DNA from 2 places in the Ruegeria sp. YKSE079 genome. Region 2 is predicted to be linked to the other one. Evidence: riboswitches for the same ligand, from Rfam matches in the RefSeq annotation. Region 2 holds a riboswitch; the other holds the start of a gene.

The links. A riboswitch is a leader RNA that binds a small molecule or an ion and turns the genes downstream of it on or off. The one in region 2 is predicted to bind cobalamin.
Region 1: linked by a shared signal. The riboswitch ahead of AC2FMY_RS01355 (hypothetical protein) and the one ahead of AC2FMY_RS15620 (DUF1636 family protein) in region 2 are both predicted to bind cobalamin.

What each region holds. Positions count from the first base shown of each region.
Region 1 is NZ_JBXWRJ010000001.1:277,552-282,175, reverse strand. Features, by position in the region: gene AC2FMY_RS01375 (bifunctional 2',3'-cyclic-nucleotide 2'-phosphodiesterase/3'-nucleotidase) at 1-308, shown strand, start outside; RNA gene ffs (signal recognition particle sRNA small type) at 348-446, shown strand; gene AC2FMY_RS01365 (alpha/beta hydrolase family protein) at 475-1,326, opposite strand; gene AC2FMY_RS01360 (TetR/AcrR family transcriptional regulator) at 1,409-1,984, shown strand; cobalamin riboswitch at 2,048-2,253, shown strand; gene AC2FMY_RS01355 (hypothetical protein) at 2,343-2,747, shown strand; gene AC2FMY_RS01350 (protein-tyrosine phosphatase family protein) at 2,785-3,288, opposite strand; gene AC2FMY_RS01345 (DNA polymerase III subunit gamma/tau) at 3,457-4,624, shown strand, end outside.
Region 2 is NZ_JBXWRJ010000017.1:11,160-15,783, reverse strand. Features, by position in the region: gene cobN (cobaltochelatase subunit CobN) at 1-957, opposite strand, end outside; gene cobW (cobalamin biosynthesis protein CobW) at 973-2,028, opposite strand; gene AC2FMY_RS15620 (DUF1636 family protein) at 2,032-2,415, opposite strand; cobalamin riboswitch at 2,486-2,692, opposite strand; gene AC2FMY_RS15615 (LysR family transcriptional regulator) at 2,764-3,648, opposite strand; gene AC2FMY_RS15610 (NAD(P)-dependent oxidoreductase) at 3,727-4,624, shown strand, end outside.

The sequences.
Region 1 (4,624 bases), on a different contig from region 2:
TCGTGGCACTGAATAACTATCGCGCCAATGGGGGGGGGCATTTTTCAGCTTTGGAGAACGCTAAAATCATCAGTATTCCTCGCCTACGCATTCAGCACATCTTGAAGGACTATGTTGAGGGGAGTCTTCCATCTGATCCGCTGCAAGCGACTCCGCATCCGTGGCGTTTCGTCAAGACGCGCAAGACCTCGGTCGTTCTGCAGACCGGTCCCGATGCCTTGCGCTATCTGGATGACCTTTCAGGATACCACCCGGTTGTTCTGGGCATCGATCCCGAAGGTTTCCTGCGGCTACGCCTATCCTTGTGACGGGTTGTCATCGCCAGTCATCTTGCCTATATCGAGCAACGAGAGGTTGGCGCGGGCGAGCGCCTCGCCAACCTGGTCAGGTCCGGAAGGAAGCAGCCACAACGAGTCCCGCTTGGGTCGATGTCCAACCTCTCACTTTCCCACTAATCATCTAGCGTAGACCAACCTAATCGGCGATGAGTGCGGGCCACACAACGGCATTCTTACGCGCAAACGCGCCCAGATGGCCAATTTGCTTCACTCCAAAATCCTGAGGCGTCAATTCACGCCGTCGCGCATCTTGCCCATAAAGTTCGGCCAATCGCCAAACGCATTTGGGCGGGATCACCTGATCGTCCGAAAACGCAATCATATCCACTGATGCGCCACTTCTTTTCCAGTCGGGTTTCGGTAAGGTCGTTCCGGCATCCGGCAGATAGCTTTTTGCGGATATGCACCATTTTCGCCATTGCCAATAGACCGGAGCAGGTAGATCTGCTCCGAACCCAACAAGACGCCCAGGCAAATACCCCAAACTCTTAACCAGCAGCGGAACATGCCCGAACCAAAACATTCTGGCGAGCGCTTGATAAGGCCAAGGGTGATCGCGATGTTGTACCAGCCCTGAACAGACACAGATCATTCTGTCGATTTCTTCGATGCCAGGCTGCAAAGGACCGAGCATCCCGCCAATCGAATGCCCGATGACCCAAAGCTTTGAATTTGGGAACCGACGACGCATTTCCATCCGAGCCGCGGGCATGTCGACCAATGCCCAGTCGGTCATGGATGACTTGGATTTCTTTAGGTTGCCGGTCAAAGAGTGGCCGAAATCCCGGTAATCGTACGTCAGACAAGCAATTCCGCGTTCTAAGGCCAGCCACGATGCGAAATGTCTGTAGTAGTCCCTCGGAACACCGGTCGCCCCATTGAGCACGACCGTAACTTCTGGCTGTTCCTTCGCATGAAAGAGGCGGGCAGACAGTTGGTAGTCGCCCGAGTGAATAAGAAGGTCTTCAGCTGACACCTGGTCCTGCATATTTAACTCCGCGCCCCTAGACCGGTCGGTCTAGTTCTGATCTCTGGACCAATTGGTCCAGTGCTGTCAATAATCCACGCAAATGACTGAACGTCCTTTGCCAACAAAAGAGCGCCTGATTCGGGCTGCGGCCGATCTTTTCCAGAGGTCGGGCTATCACGGGGTCGGGCTGAACGAAGTTCTTTCCGTGGCTGACGCACCCAAAGGATCGCTGTATCACCATTTCCCGAATGGAAAGGCCGATCTGGCGCTTGCGGCCGCTACTTGGGCGTCCGATGTGATGCTTGGTCTTATTGCCGCGTCATTTGAGCCTGCGGAAGATTTCCAGTCCGGGGCCACAACTCTTTGCAACAAGATAGCGAAACTTTTCGACAAATCAGGTCAGTGGGATACCTGCCCGATTTCCGCTACTTTGTTCGAAGGGCCGGACAACAATATATTCCGCAACCATGCCTATCACTTGTACGAGGGTTGGATAACCGAAGTCGCACATCACGCAAGGCGACTTGGAGTGGCCGAGCCAGAATTCGCGGCAGATACTGTGTTCATACTGCTCCAGGGCGGGTGGCAGTTGGCCCGGGCAAGGCGATCTTCGGAGACCCTAAGAAACGTGCCTTGCCGCTTGAGCAAGATGTCGACGTCTAAACAAATTCAGTAAACCCGCCCGGCGCGACAAAGGTGCTTGAGCCGCAGGATTCGTCTTGACCCAAAATTGTGCGCCCGCTAGCGATTAGGCGATGGTTTCCGGCCGCGTTCACGGTCGGAATGAAAAGGGAACACGGTACGGTTCTTCCAGAACCAAATCCGCGACTGCCCCCGCAACTGTAGGCGGCGAGCGAAGCCGAAATGCCACTGGTCCAAGGGCCGGGAAGGTCGGCAAAGCAGCGACCCGCAAGTCAGGAGACCTGCCATCGGAACTGAAACTCGAACTCGGGCGGGGTGTCCGGGACAGGGTCCGATAGCTGCTTGCTGTCCTTCCCGTCCGTTGTCCTCGTCACCAGCGCGGAGGGCGCGACATGATTTGGAAATCCGACAAGCACCTGTTCACAGCAACAGTGTGCCAGAAAACCGGTAAACCCTGCCCGGCATTGGCGCAAATGGGTAAAAAACTGGCACAGGCGATATCTGCGACAAAGCCATTGACTGCAGATGACTTCGAGATCGACGGAAGTTGCGCACTTGCACATTGTGCCACTGGGTGCGATGCCAGATTCCGCGCCGATCATTCTCGCATTCGAGTATTCTGCGGTGTGAATGACGAGGCGGATAGCGAACGCCTGAACCAGATTGAAGACGCTCTATTGAACTCTTCTCGGACCGTTTTTCCCTCGGGTTGGATCAAGCAGATGCCCTGCGCGTTCCTCGAAGCAGTTCCGCAGGGCAACCGGGCGGCAGAAACCGCCTGCCACGCGCCACTTTGAAAGAACGCCAACGCAAAAAATAGCCCTCAGCCCGGCCTCAGGGCCGATCTGCCACCATCTGCCCTTTCAGCGCCCAATCCATTTGGGGTTCGGTTTCGACGGCGCAGGGGCGAATGGCGCGTAGCCGTTTCAGCGCATCCGAAGGTCGTTCACCACATTCGACCATCAACCTCAGCGCAGCCATTCCCGATCTTCCGCAACCGCCACGACAGTGGATCAAAATTCGACCACCGCCCGCAAGTGCCTGCCGCGCAGACGCACTGGTCTCGGCCCATTTCGCCTGGACATGACTGGGCGGGATACCAAAATCTTCGATCGGCAAATGGACCCATCGGCAGGCGCGCGCCTGAATATCCAAGCCGAAACTGCGCGCGCCGTCTTGGATCATTTCGACCTCTGTCGTCATCGAAATCACTAGGCCCGGTTTCCAGTCGGCAATGGTGTCGAGGTCAGAAGGATAGTCTCCGCTCCGGCCCGGCATCTGGCAGATAGCCAATGTGCCTCCGCCCACCTGCAGCCCAAATATCACCAGTTGTGACACGATTAGCTCCCACACAACCAACACGCTGAAATCTGCATTCTCCAATCGATGCCTGAGTGTTTTACCCCGGCTTGCAAGCAATCCAAACCAAAATCGGACCTGCTGCTGTGGACGCGGGCATCGCGGCACACTACGCTGCGGTTTTAAGACGAATCCGGCAGAGCAGACATGACCGACACCGCACCCGCACCCTACCAGGTTCTTGCCCGAAAATATCGCCCCGAAACCTTTGCCGATCTGGTCGGCCAGGATTCGATGGTGCGGACACTAAGAAACGCCTTTGAAGCAGACCGGATTGCGCAGGCTTTTATCATGACCGGCATTCGCGGGACGGGTAAAACCACCACCGCACGGATCATCGCCAAGGGCATGAACTGCATCGGGCCGGATGGAAACGGAAAGCCGACAACTGAACCTTGCGGTCAGTGCGAGCATTGCGTTGCGATCATGGAAGGCCGTCATGTAGACGTGATGGAGATGGATGCAGCAAGCCGGACCGGTGTTGGCGACATTCGCGAGATCATCGACAGCGTTCGCTACCGCGCTGCCAGCGCGCGGTATAAGATTTACATTATCGACGAGGTTCACATGTTGTCGACCAGCGCGTTCAACGCGCTGCTGAAGACGCTTGAAGAACCTCCGGCGCACGTGAAATTCATTTTCGCGACAACTGAAATTCGCAAGGTTCCGGTCACAGTTCTGTCTCGTTGCCAGCGCTTTGATCTGCGTCGGATCGAACCCGAAGATATGATCGGCCTGCTACGCATGATCGCCGAATCGGAGGGAGCTCAGATCGCTGGCGACGCACTGGCTCTGATCACCCGCGCAGCTGAAGGTTCGGCCCGGGATGCGACCTCGCTTCTGGATCAGGCGATCTCGCATGGCGCCGGGGAGACCTCTGCGGATCAGGTACGTGCAATGTTGGGGCTGGCGGACCGGGGTCGGGTTCTGGACCTGATGGACATGATCCTGCGGGGCGATGCGGCGGGGGCATTGACCGAACTGGGTGCGCAATATGCCGAAGGCGCCGATCCATTGGCAGTGTTGCGAGATCTGGCCGAGATCACCCATTGGGTTTCTGTTGTCAAAATCACGCCTGATGCAGCACAAGACCCGACCGTTTCGCCCGACGAACGCGCGCGAGGGATACAAATGGCACAGGCGCTGCCTATGCGCGTTTTGACGCGGATGTGGCAGATGCTGCTGAAGGCGCTGGAGGAAGTTTCTGGTGCGCCTAATTCCATGATGGCCGCCGAGATGGCGATCATTCGTCTGACTCATGTCGCCGATCTACCCAGCCCGGAAGAACTGATCAAGCGACTGCAAGATGCGCCTG
Region 2 (4,624 bases):
GGGCAGCACCACGTGCATGGCCAGGTCCGCAGGCGACAGACCCCGTTCCGCCTCGTCCCACGCCTTGCGGTTCGAGGTGGCGAGCATGGCCTGAAAAACCGGTACCCCCGCGGCATCCAGAGGCGATGTGCCTCCGCCGCCCTTGCCGGAAAAGGCGGTTGCGTTGACGAGGGCCGCAGGTGTCAGCGAAGCAACCTGCTCTGCCAGCCATTTGGCCGATGCGGGCGCTTTCAGCGACGGTGCAAACAGACCGACGGCATCATATCCGCGGGCCCGGAACGCGCGGATCAAGGCGGCGATCGGCGCCGTGTCAGCCGCGCTGAGATAGGCGCGGTAAAACGTGACAAGGATGCGGGGCTTGCCATCTTCGAAGGCGGTCTCTGCCGCGATTACCCCCTGGTCCGGGCACCACGCGCCGCATTCGGGCAGCGCTTTGGACCCCATCACCGGTCCGGCATACAATCCCGTCGCCAGCGCCATCTGTGCCAGCGCGGCCTGGGCCGCCACCTCGCCGCCGGTATCGCACAGATGCGCAAGGCGGCGCAGGGTCGAGACCGGCAGGGTGGAATAGTCGTCCAGCCGGGTATCCTCACGCCCGTCCGCTGGCAGAACAGCCAGCGCCAGCCCTTTCGATTGCGCCAGCGCATGAACCTGCTGCAGCCCGTAAGACCAGTACGGCACGCCGCCTATAAGCCGGATCAGGATGCCCTTGGCCCCCTCCAGCGTCTGTTCGACATAGGTATCGACCGACAGCGGATGCTTAAGCGCCGACAGATTTGCCAGCCGCAATGACGGCATCCGCCCCTCGGCTCCGCCGCCGCGATGCCAGCCCGCCGCGAACGCGCCAAGGTCGCTGTCGGAAAAGGACAGCACCACCAGATCGCCCGGGCTCTGGCCCAGATCGGTCGGTGTTTCGGTCTCTTCCAGACCGTGGCTTTCGCGAAAGACGACATGCATTGGCGTCTCGGTCCCTTATTCGGCGGCCTCGGCCACACCTTCGAGAATACCGCGAATTGCGGCTTCGTTGATGTCGTCATGCTCGGCAATCACCACCAGGCGCGAGCGGCGCTCTTCGCCCGGTTTCCAAGCCCGGTCGTATTGGTGGCGAACACGCGCGCCCACAGCCTGCACCAGCAGACGCATCGGTTTGTCGGATACGGCGGCGTACCCTTTGACGCGCAGGATGTTCAATTCGTTTGCCAGACGTTCGATCCGGGCCATCAGGTCGGCGGGATCGGATTGCTCGGGCAACTCGATCACGACGCTTTCGAAATCATCGTGTTCATGATCGTCCGCCCCGTCGTGGTGCGATGGGCGGGCATCCATGTCATCCTCGGCAGCGGCCTCCAGCCCCAGGATAACGCGCACGTCCACGGCCCCTTCGGCGACCTCGACCACCGGCAGCGGGCGCGGGGCCTCGGCAGCGATGATTTCCCTGGCCTTCGCAACGCCGTCGGGTCCGGCCAGGTCGGGCTTGGTCAGCAGGATGATATCGGCGCAGGAAATCTGGTCTTCGAACACCTCTGACAGCGGCGTTTCGTGGTCGATGGACTCGTCCGCCATGCGCTGGGCGTCCACCGCTTCGACGTTCGGCGCGAAGCGACCAGCGGCCACCGCCTCGGCATCGGCCAGCGCAATCACACCGTCCACGGTGATCTTCGACCGGATGTCGGGCCAGTCGAACGCCTTGAGCAACGGTTTCGGCAGCGCCAGACCCGAGGTTTCGATCAGGATGTGATCGGGGCGCGGCTCCAGCGCCATCAGCGCCTCGATGGTGGGGATGAAATCGTCGGCCACGGTGCAGCAGATACAGCCATTGGCAAGCTCCATGATGTTTTCCGCCGGGCAATCCGGAATGGCGCAACTTTTCAGGATCTCACCATCGACGCCCACATCGCCGAATTCGTTGACCACCACGGCCAACCGCTTGCCCTGTGGGTTCTGCATCAGGTGGCGGATCAGCGTGGTCTTGCCCGAGCCCAGAAAGCCGGTAATCACGGTGACGGGAAGTTTTTCAAGGGTGCTCATGGCTCAGGCTCCAATCGGGGGAATGCGGGCGGCGCAGTTCTTGCGGAAATGTTCGGGGCGGTCGCGCCACTTTACCAGCCCGTCCTCGGTGGCCAGGTATTTGGTCGCGCCTTCGACGATGATCGCGACATCGTCTGTTTCGCTCAGGTTCTCATAGACGAAGGTCCAGCGCGACGGCCCGCCACGCAGCACGATCGAACAGCCCTGATCGCAGTTCGACAGACACTCGACCGGTTTCAGCAGAACGCCATCGGGCAGTTCGACCTCGGTCAGCGCCTTGTGCAACAGCGCGCCCGGGCGCTGGGCGTCATCCTCGATGGGCAGACCCCGGCGGCAGGTGGTGCAGACCAGCAGTTCGACTGGTGCAGGCTCGGTCACGTCTCTCATCCCCCCATTCAGGTTTCGGGGAACGGGGTTTCATGCGGGCCACGGCCCGACACCGGAACACCCCGTCCGGTCTGGTCTTCGGGCGCTGGCAGGTCTCCCGGCTTACGGATGTCAGGGCTTGTCCCTGTCGGGTGTCCCGCCTTCCCGGCCTGTCGGCCAGTGGCATTTGGGCACCCTCTCCGGTCACGGTCGCGGGGGCGGCTGCGTTTGACGGTGAACCGCTGACGCATTCCCTTTTCATCTGCTCGCGCAGACACCAACAGCGCGGACATGCGGCAAGGGCAGGGGACTTGTCAAGCGCGGCGTCAGGCTTGTGAACCGTCAGGGTGAAAAAGCGACCCGCCATCGTTAACCAGCGGCATCGCCAGCCAACCTGTCCCGCAGCCATGCCTCGAAAAGGCGTGCTGAACCGGAAACCGATGTCGCCGCGTCGGATCGGATCAGGTAATGCGACTGCCCAAAGGGAATCGGTGGCCCGGCAATTTGCAGCGGTGCGCCCTGGGATATGGCATTGCGCGCAAAACGGCCGAGGATGGTGGCGTAACCCGCCCCTCCCATCACCAGTTGCAACGCCGCGACCGTGGTATCGACGGCGTGCCGGGTTGCCGATGGGTCGTGGTCAAGCCCGTGCGCCTCAAGGTAGCGCGCCCAGTTGTCCTCGTAGCCGAGAATGTGGATCAACGGCCCGCTGTGCATCTGCCGGATGGTGGGAACGGGGTCACCGGCACGGCAGACCGGAACGATGGTTTCCTCGCTCAACTTCTCGGCCATGACGCCCGGCCAATCGCCATATCCCAACCGGATCTCGATATCGACATCTGCAGGGGCGGCGCTGTCATTCCAGATATGCGACACCAGCCGCACAGGGATTTCCGGATATTGCGCGCTGAAATCAGGCAATTCCGCCGCGATCCAATAGGTGGCGGTCGAAATTGCTGCCCGTATTGTCAGGCTTTGGCGGGTGGCCGGACCAAACAGGCTGTTGGTGCTGAGCGCGATATCCGACAGCGCCCGCCGCACGGTCAGCGCATAGGATTGGCCAAGTTCGGTCAATTCGATCCGACGCGCGGCGCGCAGAAACAGTTTTTCGCCCAAATCCTCTTCCAGCGAGCGGATATGCAGCGACACTGCCGTCTGGGTCAGCCCAAGTTCTTTCGCCGCCGTGGTAAAGTTCAGATGGCGTGCCGCCGCCTCAAACGTTCGCAACCAGGCCGGATTTGGAAGGCGGTCCATTTATCACCAAAATTTTTTGACCATTGCGATCATTATTATTCGTTTCTCTTGCCGATTTCAAAGCTTCATAGTCACCGCATGAATCGTATACGCGGGCATACGCCCGCCGGGGAGGACAAATCCATGAAAGTTGGTTTCATCGGTCTGGGTAATGTGGGCCACAAACTGTCAGGCTCGCTCTTGCGGAACGGAATTGATCTGGCGGTGCATGACCTGAATGAAAATCTGGTCGACATGTTCGTCGAGCGTGGCGCCAAACGCGCGGACGGTCCGGCACAGCTGATGCGCGAATGTGACGCCGTCATCACCTGCCTGCCATCGCCTGCGGCCTCGGACGCGGTGATGCAACAGATGCTGCCCGAAGTGAAGCCGGGCAAGATCTGGATGGAGATGTCGACCACCGACGAGGCCGAGGTCAAAAGGCTCGGCGCCATGGTGATCGAGCGCGGCGGCGCCGCGGTGGACTGCCCGGTTTCGGGCGGCTGCCATCGGGCGGATACCGGCAACATCTCGATTTTCGCGGGCTGCGACCGCGCGACGTTCGAACGTATCCTGCCCTTCCTCACCACGATGGGCCGCCGCATCCTGCACACTGGCGACCTCGGGTCGGCTTCGGTTCTGAAGGTTCTCACCAATTATCTGGCGACAGCAAACCTTGTGACCTGTTGCGAAGCATTGGTTGTTGCCAAGGCTGCGGGCATGGATCTGAACACCGCCTATGAGGCGATGAAAATCTCGTCCGGCACCTCGTTCGTGCATGAAACCGAAAGCCAGGTGATCCTGAACGGTTCGCGCGATATTTCCTTCACAATGGATCTGGTGAAAAAGGACATCGGCCTGTTCCAGGAAGTTGCGGATCGCGCCAACGTGCCGTTGGAGATCAACCCGGTTCTGATCGACATCTTCAACGACGGGATCGCGCGTTTTGGCCCCCGCGAGTTGTCTCCCAACATCATCAAGCGCCTCGAAGAAGCAA